2 regions of the Meiothermus cerbereus DSM 11376 genome follow, and region 1 is predicted to be linked to the other one. Evidence: riboswitches for the same ligand, from Rfam matches in the RefSeq annotation. Region 1 holds a riboswitch; the other holds the start of a gene.
What was found. Region 1 has a riboswitch for S-adenosylmethionine ahead of Q355_RS0109225 (O-acetylhomoserine aminocarboxypropyltransferase/cysteine synthase family protein). Riboswitches for the same ligand answer to the same signal wherever they lie in the genome.
Positions count from the first base shown of each region.

Region 1 (5,746 bases):
CCCGCAGCCGCCGCATCAACCTGCGTAAAGTGGACGAGGCCCATATCGGCATCGCCCTCGACGAGACCACCACCCCCGCCGTCATCGAGGCGGTCTGGCAGGCCTTTGGGGGCGAGTTCAAATACGAAGACTTTGCCCCGGAAAACCATCTGCCTGCGGCCTTGCGGCGCACCAGCCCCTACCTGACCCACCCGGTTTTCAATCGCTACCACTCCGAGACCGAACTGATGCGCTACATGCGTAAGCTGGCCGACCGCGACCTGGCCTTAGATCGGGCCATGATCCCCCTGGGCTCCTGCACCATGAAGCTCAACGCCGCCGCCGAGATGATGCCCATTAGCTGGCCCGAGTTTGCCAACCTGCACCCCTTTGCACCCGCCGAGCAGGCCCAGGGCTACCACGAGCTTTTCGAGACTTTGAGCCGCTGGCTCTGTGAAATTACCGGCTACGACGCCATCTCGCTACAGCCCAACTCGGGCGCCCAGGGCGAGTATGCTGGACTGCTGGCAATCCGGGCTTACCACCGCTCGAGAGGGGAGGGGCAGCGCAAGGTCTGCCTAATTCCTTCCTCGGCCCATGGCACCAACCCGGCCTCGGCGCAGATGGCCGGCATGGAGGTGGTGGTGGTGGCCTGCGACGAGCAGGGCTATGTGGATTTGAGCGACCTCGAGGCCAAAGCCAAGCAGCACGCCGATAAACTGGCGGCGGTGATGGTTACCTACCCCTCGACCCACGGGGTGTTCGAGGAAAAAATTCGTGAGCTGTGCGAGATTGTGCACCGCTACGGGGGCCAGGTCTACCTGGACGGCGCCAACTTAAACGCCCAGGTGGGGCTGGCCAAACCCGGCCACTACGGGGCCGATGTCTCGCACCTCAACCTGCACAAGACCTTTGCCATTCCCCACGGCGGGGGTGGCCCCGGGATGGGCCCCATTGGGGTCAAGGCTCACCTGGCCCCCTTCCTGCCTGGGCACCCTGCGCTTGACGGTGGAACTGCTCCGGTGGGGCCGGTGGCGGCAGCCCCCTATGGCTCGGCCTCGATTCTCCCCATTTCCTTCGCCTACATCTGGATGATGGGTAGCGAGGGGCTCAAGCGGGCCACCGAAGTGGCCATTCTGAACGCCAACTATATTGCTAGTCGGCTCGAGCCCTACTTCCCGGTGCTCTACAAAAACGAAAAAGGCCTGGTGGCCCATGAGTGCATCCTCGACCCCAGGGCCTTCAAAACCCGCTGCGATATCACCGCGGAGGACATCGCCAAACGCCTGATCGACTATGGCTTCCACGCCCCTACCATGAGCTTCCCGGTGCCCGGCACCCTCATGGTCGAGCCGACCGAGTCGGAGTCGAAGCACGAGCTCGACCGCTTTATTGCCGCCATGATTGCCATCCGTCAGGAAATTGCGCAAATCGAGCGCGGCGAACTTACCGCAGACGAAAGCCCCTTGCGCCATGCTCCCCACACCGTGCTGGACATTGCCGATGAGCACTGGAACCGCAAGTACACAAGGGCCCAGGGCTGCTTCCCTGCGGGCCAGCAGGCTATGGACAAGTACTGGAGCCCGGTAAACCGTGTGGACAACGTCTATGGTGACCGCAACATCGTCTGCTCGTGCCCACCGATGGAAGCGTACGCTCAGGCTACCGATTCGCCGGGACTGCAGAAAGAGACACATAGCGCCTGACCGGCGTCCAGGGCGCTTAACGTGGCGGCCTGGCTGAGCGGTGCCAGTTCGCCCCTGCTGGGACAGACCGCTAAAGCGGCTGTTCACCGGGCGGACGATCCCCTCTGGGACAGACGGCTGACGCCGCTGTTCACCGGGCGGACGATCCCCTTCGGGACAGACGGCTGACGCGGCTGTTCACCCGGCGGACGATCCCCTTCGGGACAGACGGCTGACGCGGCTGTTCACCCGGCGGACAATCCCCTTCGGGACAGGATGCTGCCACGGCTGTTCACCAGCGAGATGATTCCCTCCGGGCCCGGTTTGCACTGGGCTTGACATAACCATACCTTCTAACTACACTCACTTTTATCCGCGCTGGGGCGCGGCCACAATCAAAAGTTCTTTTATCGAGAGCGACGGAGGGATTCGGCCCTGTGAAGTCGCAGCAACCCACAAAAAGCTTCTGCTCATCACCAGAAAGCTTTTTGCACGGTGCTAATTCCGGCCCATCCGCTGAACGTTGTAGGCACACGGCGTTCGAAGCTAGGCATAGCTTGGCGGTTGGGAAAGATAAGAGAAGGGAATGCGCAAGCCGTACCCCCTTCCAGCCATAAAAGAACGTCTGGTAGGGGGTTTTGCTATAGCAAAACTCCTACCAACAGCGCCCCAAATCCCACGCGGACGATCCCCTCTGGGACAGACGGCTCGCGCCGCTGTTCACCAAGCGGACGATTCCCTTCGGGATAGACGGTAGGAGATGCACATGTCACAAAAACACCGCTTCGAGACCCTTCAACTGCATGCTGGCTATAGCCCCGACCCCACTACCGGAGCCCGCCAGGTGCCCATCTACGCCACGACCTCGTACCAGTTTAAGGATACTGACCACGCGGCCCGGCTCTTTGGGTTGCAGGAGTTTGGCAACATCTACACCCGCATCATGAACCCCACCACCGATGTGCTGGAAAAGCGCATTGCTGCCCTCGAGGGGGGTGTGGCCGCCCTGGCTACCAGCTCGGGCCATGCGGCGCAATTTCTGGCCATTACCAACATCGCCCAGGCTGGCGACAACTTTGTTTCTACCCCGAACCTGTACGGTGGCAGCATCAACCAGTTCAAAGTTACGCTACCGCGGCTGGGCATCGAGAGCCGTTTTACCGACAGCGCCGAAAGCGTAGAGGACTTTATCCGCCTGACCGACGAAAAAACCCGCTTCTGGTACCTGGAGTCGCTGGGCAACCCAGCCCTGAATATCCCCGACTTCGAGCTCATCGCCCAGGCTGCCCAGGAGCGGGGTATTGCCCTTATTGTGGATAACACCTTTGGGCACGGGGGCTACCTCTTCCGCCCGCTGGAGTGGGGCGCCAACATCGTGACCCACTCTGGAACCAAGTGGATTGGGGGACATGGGGCCGCCATTGCGGGCCTGATTGTGGATGGGGGCAACTTCGACTGGGACAACGGGCGGTATCCGCTAATCACTGAACCCCAGCCCGGCTACCACGGCCTCGAGCTCCACAAAGCCCTGGGAAACCTGGCCTTTATTATCAAGGCCCGCATCGATGGCCTGCGTGACCAGGGGCAGTGCCTGGGGCCCTTCGAGGCTTTCTTGCTGCTGCTGGGCCTCGAGACCCTCTCACTGCGCTCCGAACGGCACGTAGAAAATACCCTGGCCCTGGCCCACTGGCTGCGCGAACAGGACGAGGTGGCCTGGGTTAATTACCCTGGCCTAGACGATCACCCCAGCCACGCCAAGGCGCAAAAGTACTTCAAAGGCAAACCCGGCTCGGTGCTCACCTTTGGCCTCAAGGGAGGCTTCGAAGCAGCCAAGCGCTTTATTAACAGCCTCGAGCTGGTCTCGCACCTGGCCAATGTCGGGGATACCCGCACCCTGGCCATCCACCCGGCCTCTACCACGCACTCCCAGCTATCGCCAGAGGAACAACTTCGGGCAGGGGTAAACCCCGAACTGGTACGAATCAGCGTGGGCCTGGAAGCCATTGACGACATCAAAGCCGACATCAAGCAAGCCCTCCGTGCAAAGGTTGGGGCCTGAGGTACATAGCGCATGGCTTGGGAATTCACAACCAGGGATAACCAGAAATGACCGAACTGCTGATTCAAGAGGCCTGGGGCGATCACGAGGCCCTGCTCATCAAGCCCCCCAAGAGCCGGGGCCGGGTACCGCCTCCGGTACCGGCCCAGGCCCTGGTAGCGGGCGGGTTTCACCTCGAGTACGGCGGTACCTTGCCCGAGCTGCGCATGCGCTACGAAACCTATGGTCAGCTCAACCTCGAGCGCAGCAATGCGGTACTGGTTTTCCACGCCTGGACGGGCTCTGCCCACCTGGCCGGAACCTATAGCAAAGAAACCCTCAGCAGCCTGCCCAGGCTCGACCAGGCCTTCGGGCCGGATGGCTGGTGGGACGAGCTGGCTGGGCCGGGCCGGATGCTGGATACGGAGAAGTATTTTGTCATCTGCGCCAACCACATTGGCAGTTGCTACGGCTCTACCGGCCCCCTTTCGCTCAACCCGGCCACGGGTCGGCCCTATGGGCCGGAATTTCCCAGGCTCACCGTGCGCGACCTGGCTCGAGCCCAGGCCAAGCTCCTGGACTTCCTGGGCATCGAAAAGGTGACCTTGCTGGGGGGCAGCCTGGGCGGGATGGTAGCGATGGAGTTCGCCCTCTTGTACCCACAGCGGGTGCACAAGATGGTGGTGCTGGCCGCGCCCGCAGTGCATGGCCCCTGGGCCCGGGCTTTCAACCGCCTCTCGCGCGAAGCGGTGCTGGCCGACCCTGGCTACCGGGGTGGCTACTACACCGAACAACCCCTGGGGCTTCAACTGGGCCGGGCCATCGCGATGCTTTCCTTCCGCTCACCCGACTCCTTCCGCCTGCGCTGGCAACAGCACCCGGAGCGGGGCGAGAGTTATGTGCTGTACCAGGGAGAAAAATTTGCCAAGCGCTTTGACGCCAACGCCTACCTTGTCCTCTCGGAGGCCATGGATACCCACGATGTGGGCCGCGGGCGCGGAGGCCTCGAGGCCGCACTGAACCGCCTCAAGGGCATCCCCAGCCTGTTTGTGGGCATCGACACCGACGTGCTATACACCGCCCAGGAGGTTCGTGAAATGGCCGCTTTGAGCGGCGCCATGTACCGCGAGATTCATAGCCCGCACGGCCACGACGCCTTTCTGATTGAAACCGACCAGGTTGAGCGTATTCTGGGGGATTTCCTGTAGGGGGCCAGGCTGGCCCGACGCTTTCACCAAATGAGCAGCCACACAGCAGGGGCCACAGCAAAAGGAACAAAGCAAAGACAATTTTTATTTGCCCGGCCTGCTCGCCTTTGCTAACGAACCGGGCGAATCTGGTATTAGAATGACACCTATGGAGATTACGCCTGAGCTGGTGAAAAATCTGGGCAGGCTTTCAAGTCTTGCACTCACGCCCGAAGAAGAGACCCGGCTCGAGGGAGAACTGCGCTCGATTGTGGGTTTTTTTGAGAAGCTGAGCGAGCTTGATACCCAGGGGCTTCCCGAGATGGCCCGACCGGTAGAGATCACCAACCGCCTGCGGGCCGACCAGGTTGGCCCATCGCTTTCGCAGCAGGAAGCCCTCTCGGTAGCCGTTGAGCAGCTCGAGGGGCAGTTCAAAGTGCCCAGGGTCATCGAATAGCTAATGCGATCCCAAAGGGCCTGAGCACCGCGCCGGCTCACTTAGAAAACAGCTCGGATGCGGCGCTAAAACCAGACTGAAAGCTAAAGACCTAAGCAGTACCCTGGACTTTTTATGCTAGACATCAAATTCATTCGCGAGAACCCCCAGATCGTCCGCCAGGCCATTGAAAAAAAAGGCGTCAACCTCGACCTGGACGAGTTACTAGCCCTGGATAAGCAGGTGCAGGAGCTAAAGCGAAAAACCGAGCAACTCCAGGCTGAACGCAACGCCAACGCCAAAGCTGCGGCCCGGGCCAAGCCGGAAGAACGCGCGGCCATGATTGAAAAAGGCAAGGAGATTGGCCGGCAGCTGGCCGAGCTCGAGCCCCAGCTACGGGCCCTCGAGGCCCGGCTCAAGA
Region 1 covers NZ_JHVI01000022.1:46,106-51,851, reverse strand. The annotation lists gene gcvP (aminomethyl-transferring glycine dehydrogenase) at 1-1,685, shown strand, start outside; SAM riboswitch class I at 2,069-2,244, shown strand; gene Q355_RS0109225 (O-acetylhomoserine aminocarboxypropyltransferase/cysteine synthase family protein) at 2,431-3,723, shown strand; gene metX (homoserine O-acetyltransferase MetX) at 3,771-4,910, shown strand; gene gatC (Asp-tRNA(Asn)/Glu-tRNA(Gln) amidotransferase subunit GatC) at 5,059-5,346, shown strand; gene serS (serine--tRNA ligase) at 5,461-5,746, shown strand, end outside.

Region 2 (5,746 bases), on a different contig from region 1:
TGCCAGTTGAAGGGACAGGGCCCTGGGAGGATACCGCTTGCCCAGTAGCTTGGCAGCCACATAACGGGGAACCGAGGGGGTAAAAAGCAAACCGCGCATGAGTACCCGCGAACCAGTGCTCAGGCGGGTCAGGCTTTGGGTAGCTGGGGCCGCTGTCGAGGTTTGCATGCCCCTTCATTTTGCCCCCAAATGTGTCCTGGCGAAAGGTCACCGCAGAACCATTTGCAGGTTTTGCATCACCCGCCGGGTAGCGGGCGATTTGTTGAGGGTGTAGAGGTGAATGCCCGGGACGCCCGCCTCGAGCAGTTCCTGGGCCTGACGGGTGGTGTGCTCGACCCCAATTTCCAGCACCTCCTCGGGGCTTTGGGCCCGCTCGAGGCGCGAGAGCAGCGGCCCCGGGATGCTAGCCCCACACATATCCATAAAACGGCGAATCTGGGCCAGGTCGGTAATGGGCATCAAGCCCGGCACGATGGGCACCTGAATCCCGATGCGGCGGGCCCGCTCCACGAAGCCAAAGTACAGGGCGTTATTGAAGAAGAGCTGGGTTATCACCAAGTCGAGACCGGCCTCCACTTTTTGCTTGAGGTTTTGCAGGTCGGCCTCGAGGCTCACCGCCTCCGGATGCCCCTCCGGGTAGCCCCCTCCGGCCACGGCGAAGCGGTCGCCAAACTCGGCCCGAATCAGGGCGATAAGCTCGGAAGCATAGCGAAACCCTCCGGCCACCGGCTGAAACTCCCGCGCACCTTTGGGGGGGTCGCCCCGCACCGCCATGATGTTTTGCACCCCCACCCGGGCATACTCGTGCAGTATGGTCAAGAGCTCCTCGCGGGTGCTGCCCACACAGGTCAGGTGGGCCATGGCCACCAGACCCACCTCGTTTTGGATGCGCCCCGCCCACTCGGCGGTTTTGGCGCGTTCGCCGCCTCCGGCCCCGTAGGTGATGGAGACAAAGGCGGGCTTCAGGGGCTTTAGCTCGTGCAGGGTGCGAAACAGCGCGGCCTCGCCCTGGGGGGTTTTGGGCGGGAAAAACTCGAAGGAGAAGAGGGGTCGGCCGCTTTGCAGCAGGGTACTAACCTTCATGGCCCACCTGCTCCACTGCCCGGAGGCCCGCGGCCAGCATCTGCTGGAGGTCCTGGGGGCTTTCCAACCCCACCGAAAGGCGAATCATCTCCGGCCCCACCCCCGCCGCCCGGCGGGCTTCTTCCGGAATGCGGCTGTGGGTGGTGGTCCAGGGGTGCACGGCCAGGGTGCGGGCATCTCCCACGTTGGGGGCCTGGAGGATGTTCAGATGAGCCAGGAAGCGGCTGGCCCCTTCCATACCCCCCCGGATTCCAAAGGTCACGATGCTGCCAAACCCCCCACGCAGGTACTGGGCGGCCCGTGGATGGGCCGGATCACCGGGCAGGCCCGGATAGCGCACCCAGGCCACCTGGGGCTGGGCCTGGAGCCAGCGGGCCAGGATTAGGGCGGTCTGGCTGGCCCGCTCCAGGCGCAGCGTTAGGGTTTCCAGGCCCTGAAACAGCAGATAAGCATTAAAGGGCGACAGCACCATTCCACCCAGCGACAGCCCTAGCTGGCGCACCCGTTCCAGAAAACATCGCGGGCCGAACTGTTCCCAGGGAATTTTGCCCTGGGCATCGGGGCTGGAAAACTGCGGGTAGTGCTGCCAGAGGGCGGTCTCCCGCGAGAGCACCGCACCCCCCAGAATCGAGCCGTGCCCGCTGGCCCACTTGGTCAGGCTGTGTACCACCACATGCGCCCCGTGCTCCAAGGGCCGGGCCAGCGCCCCCACCGCGCCAAAGGTGTTGTCCACCACCAATGCCACCTGGAGCTCCTCGCAAAGCCGGGCCAGCCCTTGCAGGTCGGGGAGCTTTAGCGAGGGGTTGCCCAGCACCTCCACGAAAACGGCCCGGGTCTTCTCGTTCAAAACTGCGCGAACCGCCGCTACCTCCGGCTCCACAAAGTGCACCCGAACCCCCATCAGGCCGAATACCTGATTCAGGAGGCCCACCGTGCCGCCAAACAGGCCGGGGCTGGCCACCACCTCGTCGCCCGAGCGCACCAGGGCCAGCAGGCTGGCAAAGCTGGCGGCCTGGCCCGAGGCCAGACACACCGCCCCCAGCGCCCCCTCCAGGGCCGTTAGGCGGGCCTCGAGGGCCGCCACCGTGGGGTTCTGGATACGGGTATAGGTGTAGCCCTGGTTGGTGGCAAACTTGTAAGCGCCGTCTTCCAGGTCGGTGAAGCCGTAGGCCGCCGTGGCATAAATCGGCAGCCCCACCGCGTGGTAGGGGTCTTGGGCGGGAAGCCCGCTTAAAACAGCCAAGCTCGAAAAATCCATGCACCCTCCTTCAGTTCTGCTCGAAGAAGGGCCACTGTCCCTTCTTCCATCTTTCCCCTGGGGTCTTTGCTGTGCCTAGCGACACCGGGGCGGATTTGGCACCAAACGCGGGGTTTTCTCGGTAATGGGCGATAGCCCCCGCAGGTTGCCGCAGCTTCGTCGGGCCGTTCCCTCCGCTGCTCTGGATAGAAGAACCGCTTACCCTGGCCGGGTAAGGTTCTATGCAATGGTATGTGCTGAAAGATTGGGCGTCAAGCTAGATATAACCCACCCGCTTGAGCTCTTCTTCCACCGCTGCCAGCACCTGCCGGTAGGCCTCCTCGAGGGTCACCCCCCGCAGGGTGGCCCCCGCCGCCGGCACGTGGCCGCCGCCACCCAGCCGCACCGCCACCGCCTGGGCCGAGACCCCGCCGCGGCTGCGGATGCTGAGCTTTACCCCCTCCTCGCGTTCGCGCAGGAAGACCGCAATCTGGCTACCCTCGGCATAGCGGATGATGCCCACAAAGTCGTCGGAGTCTTCCACGCTCACGCCCGAGGGCATGTGGGCCGTTACCAAAAGACCGCCAAAGTGAAACCCCACCGTGGAAAGCACCGCTCCCATGGCCTTGAAGTAGCCCACCGGACGCCACTGTAAGCGGTCGGTCAGTTCGGCCAGCTTCACCCCGTGCCCCACCAGCTCGGCAGCCGTGTGCAGCACCTCCGGGGTGGTGTTGGCAAAACGGAAGTTGCCGGTGTCGGTAATCAGGCCGGTCAGCACCGGGGTGGCAATTTCGGGCGTCCAGCTTACCCCCAGCGCGTCAATCAAGTCTTTGACGATCTGGGCCGTGGCCGCTTTGGAAGGGTCCACCAGCGAAAGGTAGCCAAAGCGCGGATTGGTGCCGTGGTGGTCAATGTTGATGACAAACCCCTCCACCGGCGCCCCCGCAACGCGGCTTGGTTCGGCCGAGTCCAGCACCACCAGGGTGGCCCCCTCCGGCAGATGATCCACGGGGTCGCTGTACTCGTCTTCCCGAACCAGAAAACGCAGGAAGCGCGGAGGGTCGGCAATCCAGGTGACCTTTTTGTCCAGCGCCTTCAGGGCGCGGAATAGGCCCAAAGAAGAGCCCACGGCATCGCCGTCGGGATCCACATGCGAAACGATGATGATGGGGCCCTCGAGCTCGCGCAAGGTGGCCGCAACGGTTCGAACCTTTTCCCGGTAGCGCGGCTCAGGAGCATTGTGCAAAGCATCCATGCCGTCACTATACCGGACAGACTGAGCGCAAAATACCCCAGGGGGCGTGCTAGCGCGCCCCCAGGAGCATCCTCCGCATATCACCGGCTCATGGCAAAACCCCGCCGCAAAGCGCGACGCAGGCAGTGGTTAAACAGGGCCAGGCCAAAGACCAGCATGAACACAGACTGCACCACCAGCGCCATCAGGGTCAGCTCCCACTGGCCTCCGTTTTCCAATCGCCGAATGGTCTCTATGCCCAGCGACAAGGGCAGCCCCCAGGCCAGGGGTTGGATGAAGGCGGGAAGCTGACTAAGCGGCACCACCGCGCCACTCAAAAAGAGCAGCAGGTACTCCAGGGCGTTGGCATAGCCGATGGCGTTCCGGTATATGAGCAGAATTCCACCCATAGCCAACCCCAGCCCGACGAATCCAGCCAGACTAACCCCCAGGGTGAGGAGCATTCCTCCCCAGTTGTAGGTGAAGAGGTCAGTCAGAGAAAAGCCAAACAGCAGCGCCATGCCCAGGAACAACGGCAGCGCAACCACGGTTTGCTGAGCCAGGTAGTTCAACAACCGCACCACCAGCACCAACGCAGGTTGGGCGGCATGAAGGTACATCTGCTCGAAGGCTCCGCTGGTGGACTCCTCCCAGATGTCCGTGGATATTTTGGAAAGCGGGATGCTCACGTACTGCCAGAAGAACAGGGCTAAAAGACCCGAAAGGGTGGCCTGGCTCAGCAGGGAGACCACCCAAAAAAACCCAGCGGTAATGAGTACCTGGTTGATCAGGTTGCCAATCCACATCTGCCGGTAGAACTTTAGCTCCGCCCAGAACCTAAGCCATTCGGCCCTCCACACGATCCACCTCCTGCAGCAGATGTTCCAGTATGGATTGATGAAGCCTTACCTGGCGTACCCGCTGGCTATCCAGCAGACCCAGTTCGCGCAGATCAAGTTTGAGCCTGACCAGCCCGTCCTGCTGTTCCAAGGTCTCGCCCACTGTGGGCTGGCCCTCGTACCAGACCTCCACGAACTGCTTGAGCGCGTATTTTTTGCCGAGCTCGTGCAGCCGGCCATCGGCCCTGACCTGGCCCTGGTGTAGCAGAACCACCCGGTCGCAGACGGCCTCCATAAAGCCCATCTCGTGCCCGGTTAGCAAGACCGCGTTGCCCTGTGCAGCGTAGCGCCGCAGCGCGGAGCGTAAGGTGGCCACACTCTTTACATCCAGTCCGGCGCTGGCCTCGTCCAGCAGAAGCAGCCGGGCCTCCTTCAAATAGGCCAGGGCCAGGCCCGTTCTGCGCTTGGTTCCAAAGGAGAGCTCGAGCAGGGGTCGCTCGGCAACCAGTAATAAATCGGCCAGATCGAGCGCCTGGGCTACCCGGGCCTCGAGGTTCTTGATTCCCAGAAGATGCCCGTAGTACAGCAAGCACTGCCGCGGCGTCAGGAACTCCGAAAAGCTCGGCTGGCCCTCTTTTAGTAGGGCCACGGCGCTTCGAACGGTGGCCGGGTGGAGGGGTCTGCCCAGCAGCTTTATCTGGCCTTCGTCGGGCTCGAGCAGACCTGCCAGCAGTTTTATGAAGGTGGTCTTGCCCGCCCCATTGAGGCCCAGCAGCCCCACAATTTCGCCCCCATACAAACGCAAGCTCACCCCCCGCAGCACCTTGCGAGGGGGATACGCTTTATGCAGATCGCTTACCTCTACAACAGGGTCGTTTGCAGGCGCAGGGTCTCCTGGTAGAGGGCTTTTGCGTCTTTCGTAGGATTCACCCACTGGAATTTCTCCTGGATTAAAACAGGTAGTCTGAAAGCTTCGATCCTCCTTTGATAATCCGGAAGCCGCTCCGTCAAGCCTTTAGCAAAACGCCCTCTGCCTAGAATTGTCCGGTCATTAGCACTCACATGTTTGTACTCGACTTCCCAGGGCAGAACCTCATCCACATTGAGGAGACCTTCGTAACTACCATTGAACGTATTGAAGCACATCAACACTCCTGAATCAACAAACCGTACGTCACCTGCGGTGTAGATGAGGCCTTTGGCTCCAAGCGTGTATTCGGTAATGGCTTCTCATAGGCGAAAATTGAAACGCCATCGGGAGTAAGGAGATGTTTGCACTTCCAGGATCTACATGCCACAGGGGAAAAAGTACCTGGGAGACAGTTGAACAGAATCTCACTCTCAGACACTCTG
Region 2 covers NZ_JHVI01000011.1:73,990-79,735, reverse strand. The annotation lists gene Q355_RS0104990 (zinc-dependent alcohol dehydrogenase) at 1-99, opposite strand, end outside; gene metF (methylenetetrahydrofolate reductase [NAD(P)H]) at 208-1,083, opposite strand; gene Q355_RS0104980 (O-acetylhomoserine aminocarboxypropyltransferase/cysteine synthase family protein) at 1,073-2,341, opposite strand; SAM riboswitch class I at 2,385-2,533, opposite strand; gene Q355_RS0104975 (DHH family phosphoesterase) at 2,598-3,575, opposite strand; gene Q355_RS0104970 (ABC transporter permease) at 3,656-4,414, opposite strand; gene Q355_RS15385 (ATP-binding cassette domain-containing protein) at 4,392-5,204, opposite strand; gene Q355_RS16660 (hypothetical protein) at 5,255-5,539, opposite strand.
Region 2: linked by a shared signal. The riboswitch ahead of Q355_RS0104980 (O-acetylhomoserine aminocarboxypropyltransferase/cysteine synthase family protein) and the one ahead of Q355_RS0109225 (O-acetylhomoserine aminocarboxypropyltransferase/cysteine synthase family protein) in region 1 are both predicted to bind S-adenosylmethionine.